3 regions of the Exiguobacterium sp. s102 genome follow, and region 3 is predicted to be linked to each of the others. Evidence: a T-box and tRNA genes for the amino acid it is inferred to sense, from the RefSeq annotation. Region 3 holds a T-box; the other regions hold tRNA genes.
The links. A T-box is a leader RNA that pairs with one kind of tRNA and senses whether it is charged. The one in region 3 lies ahead of argS (arginine--tRNA ligase), so its partner is inferred to be a tRNA-Arg.
Positions count from the first base shown of each region.

Region 1: it encodes a tRNA-Arg, which carries the amino acid that the T-box ahead of argS (arginine--tRNA ligase) is inferred to sense. The anticodon was not compared.
Region 2: it encodes a tRNA-Arg, which carries the amino acid that the T-box ahead of argS (arginine--tRNA ligase) is inferred to sense. The anticodon was not compared.

Region 1 covers NZ_JACSML010000001.1:259,689-266,645, forward strand. Annotated here, with positions in the region: gene trxB (thioredoxin-disulfide reductase) at 1-850, shown strand, start outside; gene rapZ (RNase adapter RapZ) at 963-1,832, shown strand; gene KNQ02_RS01205 (gluconeogenesis factor YvcK family protein) at 1,832-2,830, shown strand; gene whiA (DNA-binding protein WhiA) at 2,827-3,783, shown strand; gene KNQ02_RS01215 (hypothetical protein) at 3,866-4,102, shown strand; partial or broken gene clpP (ATP-dependent Clp endopeptidase proteolytic subunit ClpP) at 4,244-4,828, opposite strand; tRNA gene KNQ02_RS01225 (tRNA-Arg) at 5,009-5,084, opposite strand; gene KNQ02_RS01230 (RNA polymerase factor sigma-54) at 5,273-6,421, shown strand; gene KNQ02_RS01235 (glutaredoxin family protein) at 6,418-6,681, shown strand; gene KNQ02_RS01240 (sugar-binding transcriptional regulator) at 6,800-6,957, shown strand, end outside.
Region 2 covers NZ_JACSML010000001.1:504,189-511,145, forward strand. Annotated here, with positions in the region: gene sdhB (succinate dehydrogenase iron-sulfur subunit) at 1-221, shown strand, start outside; gene KNQ02_RS02405 (acyl-CoA thioesterase) at 277-732, shown strand; gene KNQ02_RS02410 (phosphocarrier protein HPr) at 798-1,061, shown strand; gene racE (glutamate racemase) at 1,145-1,954, shown strand; gene rph (ribonuclease PH) at 1,951-2,706, shown strand; gene KNQ02_RS02425 (XTP/dITP diphosphatase) at 2,703-3,299, shown strand; gene KNQ02_RS02430 (metallophosphoesterase family protein) at 3,306-3,812, shown strand; tRNA gene KNQ02_RS02435 (tRNA-Arg) at 3,880-3,953, shown strand; gene KNQ02_RS02440 (hypothetical protein) at 4,058-4,582, shown strand; gene KNQ02_RS02445 (hypothetical protein) at 4,609-5,616, shown strand; gene tig (trigger factor) at 5,729-6,957, shown strand, end outside.
Region 3 covers NZ_JACSML010000003.1:53,131-60,087, reverse strand. Annotated here, with positions in the region: gene KNQ02_RS10075 (TVP38/TMEM64 family protein) at 1-541, opposite strand, end outside; gene trhO (oxygen-dependent tRNA uridine(34) hydroxylase TrhO) at 781-1,698, shown strand; gene KNQ02_RS10065 (alpha/beta hydrolase) at 1,808-2,584, opposite strand; gene KNQ02_RS10060 (GGDEF domain-containing protein) at 2,600-4,276, opposite strand; T-box leader at 4,406-4,626, shown strand; gene argS (arginine--tRNA ligase) at 4,683-6,365, shown strand; gene KNQ02_RS10050 (hypothetical protein) at 6,395-6,957, shown strand, end outside.

The sequences.
Region 1 (6,957 bases), on a different contig from region 3:
ACGTGGTATTCCAGGCGGTCAAATGGCCAACACGGAAGATATCGAAAACTATCCGGGATACGATAGCATCCTCGGACCGGACCTTTCACAAAAAATGTTCGATCACTCGAAAGCATTCGGCGCAGAATATGCGTACGGTGACGTCCGTAGCATCGAGGATGGACGTGCTTTTAAAACGGTCCATGCACACAACAAGGATTATCATGCGCGGGCGATCATCATCGCATCGGGCGCACAATATAAGAAAATCGGTGTACCGGGCGAAGAAGAGCTCGGCGGCCGTGGTGTCTCGTATTGTGCCGTTTGTGACGGAGCTTTCTTTAAAGAAAAAGAATTGTTCGTCATCGGTGGTGGGGATTCAGCGGTCGAGGAAGGTGTCTACTTGACACGTTTCGCGAAAAAAGTCACAATCGTCCACCGTCGTGAAGAATTACGTGCACAAAAAATTCTTCAAAAACGTGCGTTCGATAACCCGAAAATCGATTTCATCTGGAATCATACCGTCAAACAAATCAACGAACAAGACGGTAAAGTCGGTTCGATTGATTTAATCAATACGAAAACGGCAGATGTGACGACACATCCGATCGATGGTGTCTTCATCTACATCGGAATGAACCCGATCACAGGTTACGTCCAAGATCTTGGTATCTTGAACGATCAAGGATATGTTGTGACGAACGAAGGCATGGAGTCAAACATCAAAGGAATCTTCGCAGCTGGAGACGTCCGTGAGAAAACGCTCCGTCAAGTCGTTACGGCAACGAATGATGGTTCGATTGCTGCTCAAAATGCACAGCATTATATCGAAGCGTTACTCGAGGAATTACAGGAATCATCACAGGTGTAAGACAGGAACCAGCTTTGTTGGAGGGGACTTCAATGAGGCTGGCTCTTTTTTTATGCTATACTGAATTTGGAATAAAAAATACACGCGGAACTGTTGTCTGGAGGGCGAAAAGATGGAAGAGAATCAACCGCAATTGGTCATCATCACGGGAATGAGTGGAGCTGGAAAGAGTGTCGCCATGAATAGCTTTGAGGACTTAGGCTACTTCTGTGTCGACAATCTCCCACCGACGTTACTGCCGCAATTGATTGAAATGATTGGGCAAGTCCGTCCGAAAATTGCCGTCGCCATCGATACACGTGCTCGTGATTTTATTGATAGTTTCTTTGTCGTTTACGAAGATTTGAAAAAAACGAACCTGCAGATTCGGATGTTGTACTTAGACGCACGCAATGACGTCCTCGTGCGCCGCTATAAAGAGTCGCGGCGTTCGCATCCACTGGCGCCGACTGCGTCACCACTGATCGGTATCGAGCGAGAGCGGACGTTGCTCGAAGGATTCCGTGACAAGGCACAGATGCTGATTGATACGAGTGACATCAAACCGCTTGCACTGAAAGAACGCTTGCTCAAAGAATTTACGGAAGGGGAACGGATTCCCTTTACCGTCAATGTGATGTCATTTGGTTTCAAGCACGGACTGCCGCTCGATGCCGATCTCGTCTTTGACCTTCGTTTTCTGCCGAATCCGTTTTACATCCCGGAGTTACGTCCGAAAACGGGACTCGATCTCGAAGTATCGTCATACGTCATGAAGTGGCCGGAAGCAAAATTGTTCTATAAAAAGCTTGTCGACTTGCTCGAGTTCCTGATTCCCCAGTACGAACGGGAAGGAAAATCACAACTCGTCATCGCCCTCGGCTGTACAGGTGGTAAACACCGCTCGATTACGTTTGCGGAAGCAATCAGTAAAGAATTTGAAAACCAGTATCACGTCGTCACGAATCACCGGGATTATGTTCACGCGAAGGAGGAAAAGTAATGAAATGGGAACGGAAAGTCGTCGCGATTGGCGGTGGAACGGGCTTGTCGACTCTTTTGCGTGGACTGAAGCATTATCCGCTCGACATCACGGCCATCGTCACGGTCGCGGATGATGGGGGGAGCTCGGGGCGCTTACGGACAGAGTTCAACATGTTGCCGCCGGGTGACATTCGAAACGTCATCGTCTCGCTATCGAAGTCCGAGACATTGATGGACCGGATCATGCAGTACCGTTTTGAAACGGGAGAAGGACTTCACGGTCACTCGCTCGGAAACTTGATGCTGACGGCTGCGACGCAGCTCTGTAACGGCTCGTTCGTCGAGGCGATTGGCGTCATGGGACAACTGTTGAATGCGGAAGGGAAAGTCTATCCGGCGACGGAGCGGACGATTACGTTATGTGCCGAGTTCGAAGACGGGACGATTGTCAAAGGCGAGTCGTTGATTCCGAAAGTCGGAAAGGTCATCGAACGGATTTATTTGGAAGAAGAAGATGTCCGTCCGGTACCGGAAGCGATTCAAGCAATCCTTGAGGCCGATGTCATCGTCCTCGGACCAGGGAGTCTCTATACGAGTATCATCCCGAACGTCTTGATTGATGAAATCCGGGAAGCGATTAAACAATCGCTTGCACCTGTCGTCTATATTTGTAACGTCATGACGCAACCGGGTGAGACGACGGCCTTCACGGCAAATGATCACTTGACTGCGCTCGAACGTTTTCTTGGTCAAGGTGTCGTCGATACAATCATCGTCAATAATGAATCAATCGATGCAAGCTATTTGCGAAAATACCAAAAAGATCATGCCGATATCGTCACTTACGATGATGAACGTTTCGTCGAGGCGGGAATTGAAGTGCTCGCGGACGATATCGTCGACTATAACCATCATTTCATCCGTCATGACGCGGACGCGGTCGCGAGCCTCGTCATGCGGAAAGTATTATCGATTCGACGGGTGCGTCAACTCGAAGGGAAGGAGGAATTGACGTGAGTTTTGCTTCAGAAGTTAAAAAAGAATTAACACAGATTGCCATCACGGATCACGAGATGAAGGCGGAATTAGCGGCGCTCGCACGGATGAACGGTGCGATTTCGTTCGGACTCGGCCGCGGATTGACACTTGATATTTCGACTGAAAATGCGTCGATCGCGCGACGGATTTATTCATTATTAAAACGGGCATACGGGGTCCATCTGGATCTACTCGTCCGAAAGAAAATGCGCCTCAAAAAAAATAACGTCTACATCGTTCGAGTGAAGCAACAAGCCGATAAGATTCTGCAGGATTTAGGCATCCTCGGCGAAGGATTCACGATGATTCGTTCAATCAGCGATACGATTTTAAAAGATGAACGGCGGGCACGTGCCTATTTACGGGGGGCGTTCTTAGCCGGAGGGTCACTGAACAATCCGGCGACGTCGTCGTACCATTTAGAAATCTTCAGTCTCTATGAGGATCACAATGCGGCGCTTCGGAGTTTGACGAACCAATTCGATTTGAATGCAAAAGCAATCGAGCGTAAGAAAGGGCACATCCTTTACATCAAGGAGAGTGAAAAAATCTCTGATTTCCTCAAGGTAGTCGGAGCGACCCATTCGATGCTTCGTTTTGAAGATGTCCGGATTTTAAAAGATATGCGGAATTCGGTCAATCGTCTCGTCAACTGTGAGACAGCGAACCTCAACAAAACGGTCGGGGCAGCGCTCCGCCAAGTGGAGAACATCAAATTTCTCGAACGGACGGTCGGACTCGATGTCTTACCGGACAAGTTACGGGAAATCGCGATTTTACGCGTGACGCATCAAGACGTGACGCTGCAAGAGCTCGGCGAGATGGTTGAGAGCGGCTCCATCTCAAAATCAGGGATCAATCATCGATTGCGGAAAATTGATCAAATCGCGGATAAACTCCGGAATGGTGAGTCGTTGACAGGTGCGCTCTAAAGGGGAAACTTGCGAGATGAACCATAGTCTACTATAATATATAGTCGATGCAACTAAATGTTCGAATTAAGGAGTTTTTGAAATGGCTAACGAAAAAAAACGTATTTCGCTGACAGTCGATGCGAAATTTGATGAAGTCTTGACGAAAAAAGCAAAATCAATCGGTGTACCGAAAAGTACACTCGTGACATTCGCAACATCACTCTTCCTTAAGCAATTGCAAGCAGAAGAAGAGCTTTCACCACATGCGAACGGGATTTACACATTGATTCGTGAAAACCACGACATCGTGTCTGATATTACAGATCTCATCGACTAACACAAACGATCCTTTTCAGGTTCGGGACGAACTTTCATGATTTAATGAAGTTCATGCCCGGCGTGGAGAGGATTTTTTTTTGAAGACAACAAAAAAATGACCGCTGATGTAAAAACATCAACGGTCGGTCGGGTTAACAGATTAAGCGCGCTCCATGACGCGGTCGATGAGACCGTAGTCAGCTGCTGCTTGAGCAGACATGAAGTTATCACGCTCTGTATCGCGTTCGATGACTTCAAGGGGTTGTCCTGTGTTTTCTGCCATGATTTTGTTTAAGTGTTCACGCATTTTGATGATACGTTCTGCATGAATTTTAATGTCTGACGCTTGTCCTTGTGTGCCGCCGAGCGGTTGGTGAATCATAATCTCAGCGTTTGGAAGGGCAAAACGTTTTCCTTTTGCGCCTGCTTGTAAGAGGAACGCACCCATTGAAGCGGCCATTCCAATACAAATTGTTGAAACTTGTGGTTTGATGAAGTTCATCGTATCGTAAATCGCCATACCCGCCGTGATTGAACCGCCCGGGCTGTTGATGTAGAGCGAAATTTCTTTATCTGGATCCTCTGCTGCTAAGAAGAGCAATTGGGCAACGACTGAGTTGGCGACGTTATCGTCAATCGCGCTCCCGAGAAGAATGATACGATCCTTGAGCAAACGTGAATAGATATCGTAAGCACGTTCCCCGCGGTTGGTTTGTTCGATGACTGTTGGAATTAACATAGTCTTTGCCTCCTTATGATGGTATGTAGCTCATATTCGACTTATTCCTATCATAATCCTTTGGTCAATATTGGTCAAAAGATACGATGCGACTTTTATGTATTTTTCCTGAATGGCATTGAATTAAACATATCAATATAGAAAAAAAGGCAATACCGCGAACGGCATTGCCTGTAGATTCAAAGATGGTACACCCGGAGAGATTTGAACTCCCGACACCTGGTACCGGAAACCAGTGCTCTATCCCCTGAGCTACGGGTGCATGTTTTTTACTGAACAATTAATAGTATACCGACATTTTTTCAGGAAAGCAATACTCGATTGATAAATTCAACATTTTTTTTCGGGCGAAAGATGCTTAAGGAGGACTTTCTAGACGGTCGGAAGATTTTTTTCCTCTATACTATATAGAAGAGTTAAAGATGCAATGGAATGAAGGGAGATCCGACGATGGAACAGCGCCAGGAACAGACGCAACGGATGACGTTATCGACGTCCCAATTGTTTCAGTTGACGATTCTTGAAGAATCATTTGCTGAACTCGAAGAACATGTATACCGAATCATACGCCGGACAAGCGCTTATCGGAATAATCTCAGTAAAACAATCGACGTTGATTTTGGCCGCGTCGCAGACCGTGTCGCTTCATTTGAAGCGACGCTTCTTCAGCAAATACGTTTAGAATCGGTCAGACAGGAAATAGGATATATGGCGGAACAACTCATGACGTACTTAGATACGGATGGATTATTGCGGACGACGGATGCGCAACTGGCAACATTGTTAGAGGCGGACGTCAGTCTCGTAAAACAAGCACGACACGTTTTACAACGGTGTGAACCGACGGGAATTGCGGCACGTTCCGCGAATGAATGCCGGTTGTTGCACGCACTCGAACTAGATGACGCGTTATTGATTGATGTCGCGACGGATTTGAATGAAGGGATTGCTGTCAAACAAGTACTTCAAGACATTGATGATGCAACAGACCGGATACGGATCAAAGCGGCGCTCGATCGGTTACCAAAAGCACCGGTCCTTCCGGAGACGACCGTTCTGACGATTCCGGAAGCAGACATCGAATTCCGTGACGGCGAGTTGACGATCAACTGGTCCGATCTCGAAATCGACCGGAGCTGGGCGGACCTCGATGAAGCAAAACCGTTCTTGAGTGCATATGAACGGAGACGGACGACGCTTCGGGCGATTCTGGACGTCATCATCGAGCGACAGCTCAATTGGTTTAAAGGAAAGCTCGAGCTCGCGCCACTGACTAAAAAAGAAGTGGCGGAAGTGACGGGGCATCATCCGTCGACGGTTGGACGGGCGATTGCGAACAAAACGGTCAAGACGATTCAGGGCACGATGTTACTCGAAGATTTTTTCGTCTCACGGACGACGACCGGGACGTCGAGTTTCTTAGTTAAGGTCCGGATCGCTCAACTGCTCGAAGCCGCACCTGTTCCGATGAGTGATCAACAATTGACGGACCGTCTCACAGCGGAGGAGATTACGGTCGCGAGACGAACGGTCGCAAAATATCGGGCAGCCCTTGGTTTGACCCAAGCGGACTTCGAGAGACGAGAGGAAAATTCATGATGCGAACAAAAGAAAACATGCACTTAACACTCTATTCACGTCCGGGTTGTACACTATGTGAGGAAGCCGCCATCTTGCTCGATTTTGTATTAGATGAATTTCCCGAATGGACATTCGAAGAAATCAACATTGACAACGATGCGGCGCTCAGTCTGAAGTACCTCTACGAAATACCGGTTCTCGCACATCAAAACGAAATCTTAAGTCATGGAAAATTTGAGACAGAGGCGGTCAGAAATCGTTTACTTGAAAAAAGATGACGGTCGAGACTTGAAACAAAACGAAGGTACTGTTATGATAGCAATGTACCAAGTGGGACAAGATATGACACGCGGGACGTAAAGTGTCCAGCAATTTGAGAGGAGCGGGAGTTACATGATTCGGCAGTTAGTACAGATCCAAAAGCGAATCGTGCCTGATCTGATTGAAGAAATGCAGACACGTTACGACATTCTTCATTATGTACGCCTGATGCAACCGATCGGACGACGAACACTTGCGACGAGCCTTGGCTTGACGGAACGCGTTCTACGCCG
Region 2 (6,957 bases), on a different contig from region 3:
ACCCGACAGGTGCCTATCATAAAGAAGAGCGCCTGGAAGCATTGATGGAAGATGGCGGTATCATGCAATGCGGTAATGCACAAAACTGTGTTGAGGTCTGCCCGAAAGGGATTCCGCTTACGACATCGATTGCGGCAATGAACCGTCAGACGACATTACACTCGTTCAAAAAATTCTTCGGTAGCGACGAAGGTCGTACAGGAGAAGCGGTTAGCAATTAATTCATAAAAAAGAAGGGGCGCTGCTCCTTCTTTTTATATTCAGGAGGGAATTTACGTGCGTGTACCTAGTTATATCGAAGATTTAGATGGGTGGTTAAGTCAAATGAAACACGGGACGAGACTCGATGTTGCGGTTCGCTTCGCTGAGACGGATGCCTACGGTCATATGAACAATCGAGTCCCGTTCGTCTATTTTGAGGATGTCCGGACGTTGATGCTTGAAGAGACAGGCTACTCGTTAGCAGATGACGGAATCGTCGTCGTCGCGGATGCGCAGTGTAACTACATCCGCCAAGTTTATCCACGGACGCGGCTTGCAGTCTACGCCTATCCTGTTCAAGTCGGAAAAGCCTCGTGTGACGTCCATTACGCGGCATTCGATGACGAAGAGCAACTGATGTTTACGGGACGAACGTCGATGGTACAAATCGATCGTGCTGGGAATGCTTTTCCATGGGATAAAGCCTATAAAAATTCCTTGCAGAATCGATTCGAATCCGTTATCATTTGATAATGAGTTCACATATTCGAAAACGACTCACTAGTACGTTATTAGTGGAGGGAGATTTCTTAATCATGGAAAAAACATTCAAAGTCATCGCAGATTCAGGCATTCATGCTCGTCCTGCAACACAACTTGTCAACACAGCTTCAAAATTCCAATCAGATATCAACTTGGAGTACAACGGAAAGACTGTTAACCTTAAGTCGATCATGGGTGTACTTTCACTCGGTATCGCTAAAGATTCAGACATCAAAATCGTTGCAAACGGTGACGATGCTTCTGAAGCAATCACGACTCTTTCAGACATGCTGACAAGCGAAGGTCTTGCTCAGTAATCCTTTTATCTACATTCTCGGACGCCGGTCTTGCACCGTCGTCCTTTTTTGTTACCATAGAGGATAGGAAGGTGAGATATGACGTGAACAAACCAATTGGAGTATTAGATTCTGGGGTCGGCGGCTTGACGGTCGCGCGTGAGCTGATGCGGCAGCTTCCTCATGAACAAATCATATATGTCGGGGATACATTACGCTGTCCCTATGGACCACGACCGGAAGAAGAAATCCGGCAATTTACATGGGAGATGATTGATTATCTTGTCGCGCAGGATGTCAAACTGATTGTCATCGCCTGTAATACAGCGACGGCAGTCGTCCTGAAAGAAGCACGGGAAAAATTGACGATTCCAGTCATTGGCGTCATCGACCCAGGAGCACGGGCGGCAGTCAAGGTAACGCGATCGAAACGAATCGGTGTCATCGGGACGAAGATGACGGTCGAGAGCAATTCTTATGAAAAGGCATTACGACATGTCGAAGGGCAAGTTGTTGTCGAATCACTTGCATGTCCGCCGTTCGTCCCGCTCGTCGAGTCCTCACAGACGACAGGTGCTTACGTCGAACGTGTCGTCGCCAATACATTACGTCCATTGCTTTCGTACGACATGGACACGTTGATTTTAGGGTGTACCCATTATCCGCTGCTCGCAGATGTCATTGGACGAGTCATCGGACCAGACGTCCAATTGATTTCTTCAGGAGACGAGACGGCGCTCGAAGTCGCGGCTCTCCTCGACTACAATGGAATTGCAGCAGGAAATGATTTTATACCGGAACATGTGTATCATGCGACAGGTGACACGCGTTCCTTTGAACGGATCGCGACCGATTGGTTGAGTCAACCAATCCAAGCAAAACGATTAGTACTCGGAACGGAGGAAACGACATGAGAATCGATCAACGAGAATCTACGATGATGCGAGCGATTGCGTTTGAGACGAACGTGAATAAACATGCGGAAGGTTCCATTATGATCGCAGTCGGAGACACGCGGGTCTTGTGTACGGCAACGGTCGAAGAGAAAGTCCCACCCTTTTTACGGGGGAAACGTCATGGCTGGATCAATGCGGAATATGCGATGTTACCACGTGCGACGGCGCAACGGACAGCGCGCGAGTCGGTCCGTGGTAAACAGACAGGTCGGACGATGGAAATCCAGCGTTTGATCAGTCGGGCGTTACGTGCTGTCGTCGACTTAGAAAAACTAGGTGAACGAACGGTCTGGATTGATTGTGATGTCATTCAGGCGGATGGCGGAACGAGAACGGCTGCGATCACAGGCGGTTTTCTTGCCCTCGTCCTCGCAGTAGACGGTCTGATTCAAAGCGGGAAACTGACGGATACACCAATCAAAGAAGGAATCGCAGCCGTCTCGATTGGAAAGGTCGGTCAAGAGCTGCTCCTTGATCTCTGTTATGAAGAGGATGCTGCAGCCGATGTTGATTTGAACTTAGTCATGACCTCTTCCGGGAAAATCGTCGAGATGCAGGCGACAGGTGAAGAGGCGACATTTTCGAAACGTGAAATGCTCGATATGCTCGAACTTGGGGAAAAGGGTATTGAAGAACTCCTGCGTGCCGGTCAAGACGCATTAGGTGCTTCGTGGTGGTATGTTGGAGAAGAAGTGGGGGAACACCGATGAAAATCATCGTCGCGACCCGCAATGCTGGGAAAGTGAAAGAACTCGAAGCGATGCTCGGGAAACTAGGTTATGACGTATCTTCTTTACTGGATTACGAAGCTGCACCTGAGACGGATGAAACGGGTGTAACTTTTGAAGAAAATGCTGAACTGAAAGCGAAAGAAGCAGCTGCTTACTTCGGTCACGCGGTTCTTGCCGACGACTCGGGACTCGAAGTCGACGCGCTCGACGGGGCGCCTGGTGTCTACTCAGCGCGTTTTGCAGGTCTAGAAAAATCAGATGCAGCGAATAATGCATTGTTGCTCGAGAAATTGGGCAATCGATCAATCGAAGAGCGGACAGCGCGCTTCGTCTGTGCATTGTCACTTGCAAAACCTTCTGGGGAGACGTTGACTGTACGCGGTACGATGGAAGGTCTCATCGGATTCGAAGCGAAAGGTGAGCATGGTTTCGGTTATGATCCTTTGTTCATCGTCCCATCTCGAAATCAAACGGCCGCCGAGTTAACAAAAGATGAGAAAGCGGCGATTAGTCATCGCGGGAATGCGTTGAAAAAACTTGAATTAGCACTGACTACTTTTTTAGGAGAGTGATCAACGATGAAAGCGTTAATCGTTAGTGATAGCCATGGTCTCGAATCGGAACTTCTGACAATCGTCGAACGGCATCCGGAAGCAGAGGTTGCGTATCATTGTGGAGACTCACAGTTGACACGGATGGACGAATCATTATATCCCTATCGTGTCGTTAAAGGGAATTGTGATTATGGTAACGACTTTGCCGATGAGGTACTTGAGCCTTTTGGCACAGTCAATCTATTATGTGTCCATGGTCATCGTCAAGACGTGAAATACAGCCTCGATCAATTAGTCCATCATGCGGATCAAAAAGCAGCACAGGTCGTGTTGTATGGTCATTCGCACGTGGCGAAAGCGGAACAAAAGGATGGTAAACTCTTCATCAATCCGGGTTCGATTCGTATGCCGCGACACCGTCCTGAAAAAACGTATGCGATTTTGACGCTTGAAGAAGATGCGTATTCCGTTGATTTTTACGATCTGACAGGTGAACAGATTAATGCTTTACATTTAGAAGGCACGCTTTAAGAAAAGATTTTTTGTAATGTGATTGACACGAAAGAATTGTTTTAGTATAGTTTATTCGTGTTGACACGTCCCAATAGCTCAGCTGGATAGAGCAACGCCCTTCTAAGGCGTCGGTCGGGGGTTCGAATCCCTCTTGGGACGCTATAATTAAAATAGAGACTGCCCTTACGAGGGCGGTCTCTTTTTTTTATTATGATTTTCGATTATAATCAAGGTATCATGAACTTAAAAAGGGGATGTGGACAATGAGGAAACGAATCGGTGGAATCCTCCTTCTGACAGTTGCTCTAGCTGGTTGTAGCGAAATAACGAATACGGTCGACGACGCAAAACAACAAGTCGTCGAAGTGAAAAATAATGTTGATTATGCAGCGGAACTACAAACAATTGCGAAAGATACATCACGTGTCACGTCAGAGCTCTCGGCTAAGCTCGATCAAGCAGCGGAGAAGGCACGCGAATCGGCAAATCCAGAACAAACACTGGATCAACAAATGGAAAAGCTGAAAAATGATGAGACGGTTCAAAAGTTAGAGAAAGAGCTCGATCAAATCGACGAACGTCTGTCTAGTCTCGACAGTCCGCCGGCCGAACTAAAGAGTTTGAGTGATAAGTTAAAGCAGTATGTCGATCAATCAGAGTCGATGACACGTCTTCTTGAGACGGACGTCTCGCTTGATACGTTGAATCAGCTTGGAGTCGAACAAGGACAACGACTGCAAGACGCAATATCTAGTTGGACGGAACGACTCGATCCCTTCACAAAATAAGAATGATTGGTAGAGGAGGAGAGCGCATGAGTGAATCCCGTTGGATGGAACGACCGCTGGAACAGGAACGGATGCGACTCGCACGGATGACGAGGGCCGAGCGAGATGAACGGATGAAGCGACTCGATGACGTGGCGATGAGTGATGACGACATTTTGTATAGGGTATATACGATGCAAGATGCTTTTTCTGAAAGTAAAGAAGAACGAGAACGCTTCATCAAAATAGCGGAATCGTTTTTGACAGTCGAAGGAGTTGAGCAAGTGCTTGCGCTCTTCCTCTTTGAGCATGGACAGGCATACCCGCTTCGTGTCGCGCTTCGGACATCCTCACCATACTTACCATACGGTCTAGCAGTTAAGTTGGAGGAAGCGGCATCAATGCTTGGACGGCAAACGGAACCAGACAGGGAAGCACGTTCGGACGAATCGTTTTTAACGCGGAAATCGCTCGGGAAGTCGGAAGCGGAATGGATAAACGTTTTTCAAACAGGAACGTACGAACAACAATTCGAGCAGTTACGTGGACTGACGCTTGAAAAGGCGCCTGAATTGAGACGGTATCTTTGCACCTCTTATGCAATCGGCGAGGACGTAAGACAACAAAGTTTAATCGTCCTTCATACGTTATTATTGCAATTAATGACGGACGACTCATGTTTTCCTTTAACGCTTCGAATCGAACGTTTGCAGCTTGACGTGACATTCGATTCCGCCGAGCAGCTACGTAGACGGTTGGAACAACAGCAGGCGCAACTGCTCGGAGTGCAAGAAGTTTTATTTAGCTTGAGACGGCTCGATCCTTTTCGAGCGCTACTAATGTTGTCCTGGCATCAAATGCTCCACCTCAATCAGGAAGTCGATTTATTCGATATGAATCCGGTCGAGATGATTGAAACGCTTGATGCACTCGCTGGAATGACGTTCGAACGTGATGTGCCCGAAAAAGAACTCGGGGCACTTGCGCGTGACTTATACGATAGTGCTCACCAGATGTTAGAAGAGGGAAAAGCGTACGAGAAGACGGCGATATAGGAAATGCGAGGAATCCATTCGTTCAACAGTGGTAATGCTCGGAATGGATGTGCTATAATGTGACTTGTTGTACACACATGTACGCTAATTGACAATTTTGGAGGGACTCAGCATGACTGCAAAATGGGAAAAACAATCAGGTAGCCTCGGCGTTCTCACGTATGAAGCGCCTGCTGAAGCATTTGATAAAGCGGTAGACCAAGCGTTCAAGAAAGTCGTTAAGACTTTGAACACACCTGGTTTCCGTAAAGGAAAAATGCCACGCACAATGTTTAACAAAATGTACGGTGAAGAAGCACTTTATCAAGATGCTCTTGATATCTTGTATCAAGATACAATCGAAGGTGCTGTCGTCGAATCAGGTATCGAGCCAATCGCGCTTGAAAACATCGACGTTGAAACACTCGAAAAAGGAAAACCGGTTGAGTTTAAAATCACGTTCGTCATCGAACCTGAAGCAACTCTTGGTGAGTACAAAGGTCTTGAGTACACAGCTGTCGAAACTGACGTTACTGACGAAGATGTCGATGCTGAACTCAAAACAATGCAAGAGCGTGGAGCAGAGCTCGTCGTAAAAGAAGACGGCGTCATCGAAAATGGCGACACGGTCGTATTCGACTTCGCAGGTTTTGATGGGGACAACCAATTCGACGGCGGAACTGCTGAAAACTATTCACTCGTCATCGGTTCAGGAAACTTCATTCCAGGATTCGAAGAGCAAATGGTCGGTCTGAAAACTGGTGAGCAAAAAGATATCGACGTTACTTTCCCAGAAGAGTACCATGAAGCATCACTCGCTGGTAAACCAGTCGTATTCAAAGTAACAATCCACGAAGTGAAAGCACAAGAACTCCCTGAATTGACAGATGAGTTTGCTAAAGAAATGGACGAAGAAGTTTCTTCTCTTGATGAGTTGAAAACAAAAATTCGTACACGTCTTGAAAACACACGTAAACAAGAAGCTGATGCTTCAATGCGTGATGAGTTGGTTGAAGCAGCGACTAAAAACGCGACAGTTGATCTTCCTGCAGTTATGGTCGACAACGAAGTTGAGCGTATGGTCCAAGAATTCACACAACGCATTCAATCACAAGGTATCGAACTCGACATGTACTTCCAGTTAACTGGAACGACAGAAGAAGCGATGCGTACTGAAATGAAAGAACAAGCAGAAGAACGTGTTAAAGCACGTCTCGTTCTGAAACAAATTGTTGCAGATGAAAACATCGAAGTGAACGAAGAAGAAGCGCAAGCTGAACTTCAATCGATGTCTGAACTCTACAACATCCCTGCTGATCAACTTGAAACGATGCTCGCGCCACAAGGTGGTCTCGACACGCT
Region 3 (6,957 bases):
CCCAAATCGTAAGTAGGATCAAGAAAAGGAACAGTAGACGAACAGGTCTTTCTAAAAAACTGGACCACTCTTTGCCGATCAAAGAAAACAAAATGACGACAATCAGGCGTCCGGCGCCAGCTGCGATTAAATACGTACGGAGTGATAACTGAATCATCGCCGAGATGGATGTAATGATAAAGGCCGGCATGAACGGGAGCGAAAAGAAAAAGCCGAGCGAAATCGGACTCATGTGACGAACGCGTTCAATCCAGTGTTGTGCTGCCTTATGATTTTCAAGCCACCGGGTGACTGGACGGCGAAATAAATAGCGGATACAAGCAAACACGACGAGTGAACCTAACATGCTGCCGACCCAAGATACGAGCACTCCCATCCAAAAACCATAGGTCGCCGCGTTCGCGGAGATGATCAGGACGAGTGGGAGGAATGGGAATAGTGATTCTAAGAAGGGTGCAATCAATCCAGTCGAAGCTCCACCCGGAAGATCTTGTAGAAATATAATCATGTGCTCGATCCATTGACGGATAGTTTGGAGCATTCGGAATCCTCCTTACAAAATAAACTGCTGATTTCTATTTTACCTCTTTCCGCATCAGAAAGGGAATTGAATTACGATGTAAGTGTCATGGATTTGTCGATTGTACAATTGAATCGGAGTTGGTATTATACTTAAATGGGTGCGTTTTGCAGGCGTTCCCAGCTAGCTATTAGCTATGACGCTTCGTTCGCCAACGTTCGTTTTACTGCAAAAAACTGACATGGGGGCCAATGAGGATTATGAAACCTTATCGCGTACTATTATTTTATAAGTATGTTCCGATTGAAAATGCGGAACAAGTAACAAAAGAGCACCTGGCATACTGCAAGGAACTCGGAATCAAAGGAAGAATCTTGATTGCACCAGAAGGTATCAACGGAACACTTTCTGGAACGGTCGAACAAACAGAACAGTACATGCAAGATTTACTAGCGGATCCGCGCTTTAGCGACATCGAATTTAAAATCGATGAAGTCGAAGAGCATACCTTCAAAAAAATCTTCGTGCGTTACAAAAAAGAGCTCGTCACATGGCGTTTTGAAGATGAGTTTAATGTCCCGAAAGAAAATGCAGCCTATCTTGAGCCTGCTGAGTGGAAAGAGATGATGCAAAATGAAGACGTCGTCATCTTAGACGTCCGAAACAACTACGAATACGATCTCGGTCATTTCAAAAATGCCGTCAAGGTCGACGTTGCGGCGTCACGTGAGTTTCCACAGTGGCTCGATGAAAATGAGCATTTGTTCGAAGGGAAAAAAGTCTTGACGTATTGTACGGGTGGCGTACGTTGTGAGAAGTTCACGGCTTATTTCCGTAAACGTCAAAACAGCGACGACATCTTCCATCTGAAAGGTGGCGTCGTCATGTACGGAAAAGATGAAGTCACGCGTGGAGAAGACTGGGAAGGGGAGCTGTACGTGTTCGATGAACGCGTTCAAGTACCTGTCAATGAAGTCAATCCGACTGTCGTATCCGAGTGTTACTACTGTGGTAAGGCAGAAACACGTTATGTTAATTGTGCGAACCCGGAATGTAATCGTCAGCATTTCTGCTGTGAAGAATGTGAACCGAAAGTAATGCGTTCATGTTCCGACGAATGCCGGGAACATCCGCGGAATCGTTATGAAAAAGAACTGACTGAAGAGCTCGTGAAATAAGATGAAAAAGGATGATGTGTGCTCGTTAGAGCGTACATCATCCTTTTTAGGTTGTACCACTGAAAAAGACGTGTCACGCAGATGATTCAAATGCGTTAACACTTAATTCTTATGAAAAGAGAAATCGGAGCACGTCCGGCATACGTTTCGCCCACGCTGTCTCATGGTGAATACCGTCTGCGATGACGGTGTATTGCATCTGCTCGACTTTTTGACGTACTGCCGCCGAGATGACATCATTCGTGTGCAAATAATCTTCTTCCGTCATCGGACCGCTGACTTCTTTTGTCCCGATATCCATGTAGCAACGGTGCGCGTCAGACAGTGGGAGACTTCGCTCGATGAACTCAAGTAAAGAAGAGAAGTTCGCCCATCCGGCTGTCGATAAGGCGGCGGCACGCGTGATGACTTCCGGATAAGCAAATAGGCCATATAAGGAAATCACGCCGCCCATCGAGCTGCCAATCATCGTTGTATCAGTCGGAATCGTCGCATAGTGCGAATCGATGTACGGTTTCAAGTCATAGATAATCCATTCCATATAAGCTTTCCCGTTTCCACCGATCGTCGTCCGGTGTGACGGATATGCGGTTCGCATCAATAACGCGTCATCCGTCCAAGGCGCATATTCATCGTACCGGTCCATCGGGTCATCCGGGCTATCGATGGCGACGATCATTGCCTGTAGACCGACTTCGTGGAGGGCGAGATGAACATCCCATCCTTTACCGAAGGAAGCACTCGCACCACTGAAGACATTTTGTCCGTCATGCATATAGATGACAGGTAGGGCGACATCAAGCGCGACCTCAGGGGGACGATAAATCCGCAATGTCCGCCGTTGTTGATTCATCGGAAGCGATAACTCAATTTCAGTAATAGACATGTAAAACACAACCTTTCAAAGATTAGCGTAGTGGGCTGTACAATTTCGACCATTGTGTTTTCCGCCGACATACAGTGCGTGATCTGCCTGACGTAATGATTCTTCAAATGTGCGTTGGTAAGGATGTTCTACTGTATCGACGCCAAGACTGACGGTAATAGAGAGATGGTGATCGTCGACAATGAAGGGGCGATCGAGAACGGTGTGACGAATTTCTTCAGCAATGGAGATTGCTTGGTCTTGTAAGCAATCCGCAATCAAAACAACGAATTCCTCCCCCCCATAACGTGCCGCGAAGACGGAATCGTTGCGGTGGATGACGTATTTAATCCGTCTTCCGAGCTCACGTAAGACGAGATCTCCGACTTTATGTCCGTACGTATCATTGACGTATTTAAAGTGGTCGATATCAAATAGGATGATCGACAGCGGAAAGTGTTCGGAAGCAAACTGGCGTGCCCCCTCTTCATAAAAAGCACGGCTGTTCGGGAGATCGGTCAAGGCATCCGTCCGGCTTTCGGCATACAATTGAAAGTTTTCTTGGGAACGCTCGAGTACGCGGCAAAATGTCCGAAGCAGGCGATAAATTTCATCCGCTTTTGCTTCATCATAAGCATCAGCGATTTGATGAAATAAAACGATTGAGACATCGACTTCTCCACTTGTGATGGAAGGAATCGCGAGCATCGAATGCCGATCGACGGGAAGCGAGAGTTGGACATCATTTCCCCAGTCGAACCGAAGGCCATAGAGAATCGGAGTCCGCAGATCATTCGCTGATAACGTATGAAATAAAGGTAAGACATCAACTGTCTTTTTTGTCCGAATGTCATAGATGATTTGTTTTCGTTGCTGCTGAATAGAAAGCCAGCCGTCGGAGAAATCAATCAGATGAGGTAAATCAATCAGTAAGGATTCAATCGCTTCCCGTTCAAAGCGTGAAACGAGCAACCGTTCCTTCGCATCGTCGAACCGTTTAGCGTTGTGTGTAGCTTGTAAGGATGCGCCACGCTGTTGTAGGAGTTGCTTGAATAAGAATAAAATTAAAGTCGAGACAGTCGCAGCAACTAACGGGTTTTCATCATAAAACCAAATCCCGAGAAGCGCGCTTAAAATACTAATTCCGTAAACGAGTGTCTGAAGTCGGATGAGGCGGGTCCAGTCATACTTTAAGTTTAAGAAACGATTGACGAATCGGCATTGAAGATAGGAAATAAGAAAGACACCCACCAGATAACCGACAAACGGGATAAGTGATTCGGTATAAGTAAAGCCCGGGCCGGTCGGACCTCCAAGTAGCAAGTAAGCGGAGGCGGGAACTGAGATATAGACGATGTCGAATAAGACGTTGACGGGGTACAGGTAGATGAATCGTTTTATCCGAATTTCTTTTTTATGCGAAAATAATTGGAAAATCAGGACACCGAGTTGACTCAAAATGACGGCAATCAATAAACCGTAATTAAGAAAAATGAATAAAATAATACCTTCTTGAAATGTATAATAAATCCCACCACGGCGGATGTTATCGAATTGGAAGAGGAGGACTAAAATGAGAAGATAACTTGCATTTCCAAGCGATATCGCTGGGTTCATATGGACGGGAAAGGCAAGCGATGCAAGAAACAGCAAAACAACAGTAAGTGCTAAAGTGATCCAGCTCATACGTGCTACTTTTCGATAGTAAACCATAGCGGAATAGACCCCTCTCTGTGGCGATCCTTCTGTATCTATACCCGATTTGTGGAAATTATGATAAGTGATTTACAAAAAAATAAGGTTGAGAGAAATCGAGTCATTGCGTATAATGTGAAAGATATCAAATCGTCGATGACGAAGAAAGTAACGGTTTTATCTTGTCAGCCAGCGAATCAGGAAACGGTGGAAGCCTGAATGGACAAAGAAATCGTGAAACGCACTTCAGAGACGCTATCCGAATCGTAACGATCAGGCGTAGCCGGGGGAACCCCGTTATCCCCAATTAAGGTGGGTGTCGAAAACGACACCAAGAAGAGTGGTACCGCGGTCATTCCGTCTCTTTGCGAGTTGCGCAAAGGGCGTTTTTTATTGGAAAAAATAAACTGTTGGAGGTAATACAATGAGCTACAAACAACAATATGCTGAAGTTTTACAAGGAGTCATCGGAGACGCATTGACACTTGAACAAATTGAGCAACTGATTGAACAACCGAAACATGAAGACCACGGAGATCTCGCATTCCCTTGCTTCTTGTTGGCGAAAGCATTCCGCAAAGCACCCAACATGATTGCAGTAGATGTCGCTGAAAAAATCGATAATCCACTCTTTGCGAACGTTCAACCAGTCGGACCATATGTCAACGTCTTCTTGAACCGTGAGGTCGTCTCGCAAGAAATCGTCAATCGTGTCTTAAACGAAAAAGCGGACTACGGATCAAGTGAGTCGAATGGGAAGACGATTGTCACTGACTTCTCTTCACCAAACATCGCGAAGCCGTTCTCGATGGGACATTTGCGTTCGACGGTCATTGGAAATGCATTAAACCAAATTTCACGTAAAAAAGGATATGAGGTCGTTGGGATCAACCACTTAGGCGACTGGGGCACGCAGTTTGGTAAATTGATGGTGGCTTACAACATGTGGGGTAAAGAAGAAGATGTCCGGGCTGAGCCAATCAAAGAACTATTGAAACTCTATGTCCGGTTCCATGAAGAAGCAGAAAGTAAGCCGGAACTTGAAGATGAAGGTCGGGCCTGGTTCAAAAAACTCGAGCAAGGTGACGAACAGGCAACCGTTCTTTGGAAATGGTTCCGTGAAGTTTCACTCGTCGAATTCAGCCGTGTTTACGACATGCTTGGTGTACAGTTCGACAGCCTGAACGGAGAAGCCTTCTATAATGACAAAATGCAGCATGTCATTGACTTATTAGAAGAAAAAGAACTGCTCGTCGAGTCTGAAGGCGCGATGGTCGTTGATCTTGAAGCAGAAGGTATGCCACCTGCGCTAATCAAGAAAAAAGATGGCGCGACGCTTTACGCGACACGCGACTTGGCAGCTGCGGTCTATCGTCTCGAGACGTACCGTTTCGAACAAGCATTTTATGTTGTCGGCGGAGAACAAGCGCTCCATTTCAAACAGTTGTTTGCGGTTTTGAAAAAGCTTGGTTTTGATAATGTTGACGGCATGCACCATGTACCATTCGGTCTGATCATGAAAGATGGCAAAAAGATGTCGACGCGTAAAGGGCGGATCGTCTTGCTTGAGGAAGTCCTTCAAGATGCAATCAACGTCGCAAAACAAAATATCGCCGAGAAAAATCCGAACCTTGCGAATGCCGACCAAACAGCACAACAAGTCGGCGTCGGTGCAGTCATCTTCCATGACCTTAAAAACGAACGCATGAACAATATCGAGTTCGATCTCGAGCAGATGTTGAAATTCGAAGGGGAGACGGGTCCATACGTTCAGTACACAAATGCCCGTGCCAACTCGTTACTCCGTAAAGGCGGCTATGATGGTGCAGCCTTCGACGGAAGTGCTGACGATTATGCCTGGGGGGTCGTCTCGATGCTTAACCAATTCTCGGCAGTCATTGACCGGGCGTTCGTGCGTCGTGAACCATCCATCATCAGCCGTTATGTCCTTGATCTCGCACAAAGCTTTAACAAATATTATGGTCAAGTACGTGTCCTTGAAGAGGATGCGGCAAAACAATCTCGCCTTGCACTCGTGAAATCGGTTACGATTGTATTGACGGAAGGTCTACGCCTCCTCGGTGTCGGCGCTCCAGAAGAAATGTAATAAAATTAAATTAAAGATGGGGTTAGCATATGAATAAAGAAACAAACGAACGGTTGCAGCAGGCAGCAGAACGAATCAAGAACGAAGACATGAAAGAAGCGATTGCGTTCATCGCTGATTTTCACGGGAGAGTGGCAACGTGGTTGCCTGGAGAGTCTGTCGACTTCATCTTTGATGTCGTGACAGCACCAGGTGCCGATTTAATCGCACCTGTTAGTGGAGATGCACTCGAAACGAAAGTGAACTTCGAATTTTTCATGGGTAAAAAACAAACGCGTAAAAAATTAGGTGAACTTTTAGCGCTTTGGAAAGCACCACGTTCGAAGGAAACACTCAGTGAAATCGATGCGATTGGTCTTAAAAAATGGTTGGCCCGGAATGAATTCCGGTCGGAAGACAAGCCATGGGACTATCTCAACCGTCTCCACGTCTTATTGTTCCTCGATTCGATGACAACAGTCATCGATGATCATCAATTGACGACGTTATACGAACAACTTGTCGGCAAAACACCGGTCCCGACAAGCTTCGTCCGTCGTCAAGGAGAAGTACGTCGTGTCGTCGATAAATTCGTCGAGAAACATGAATTAAC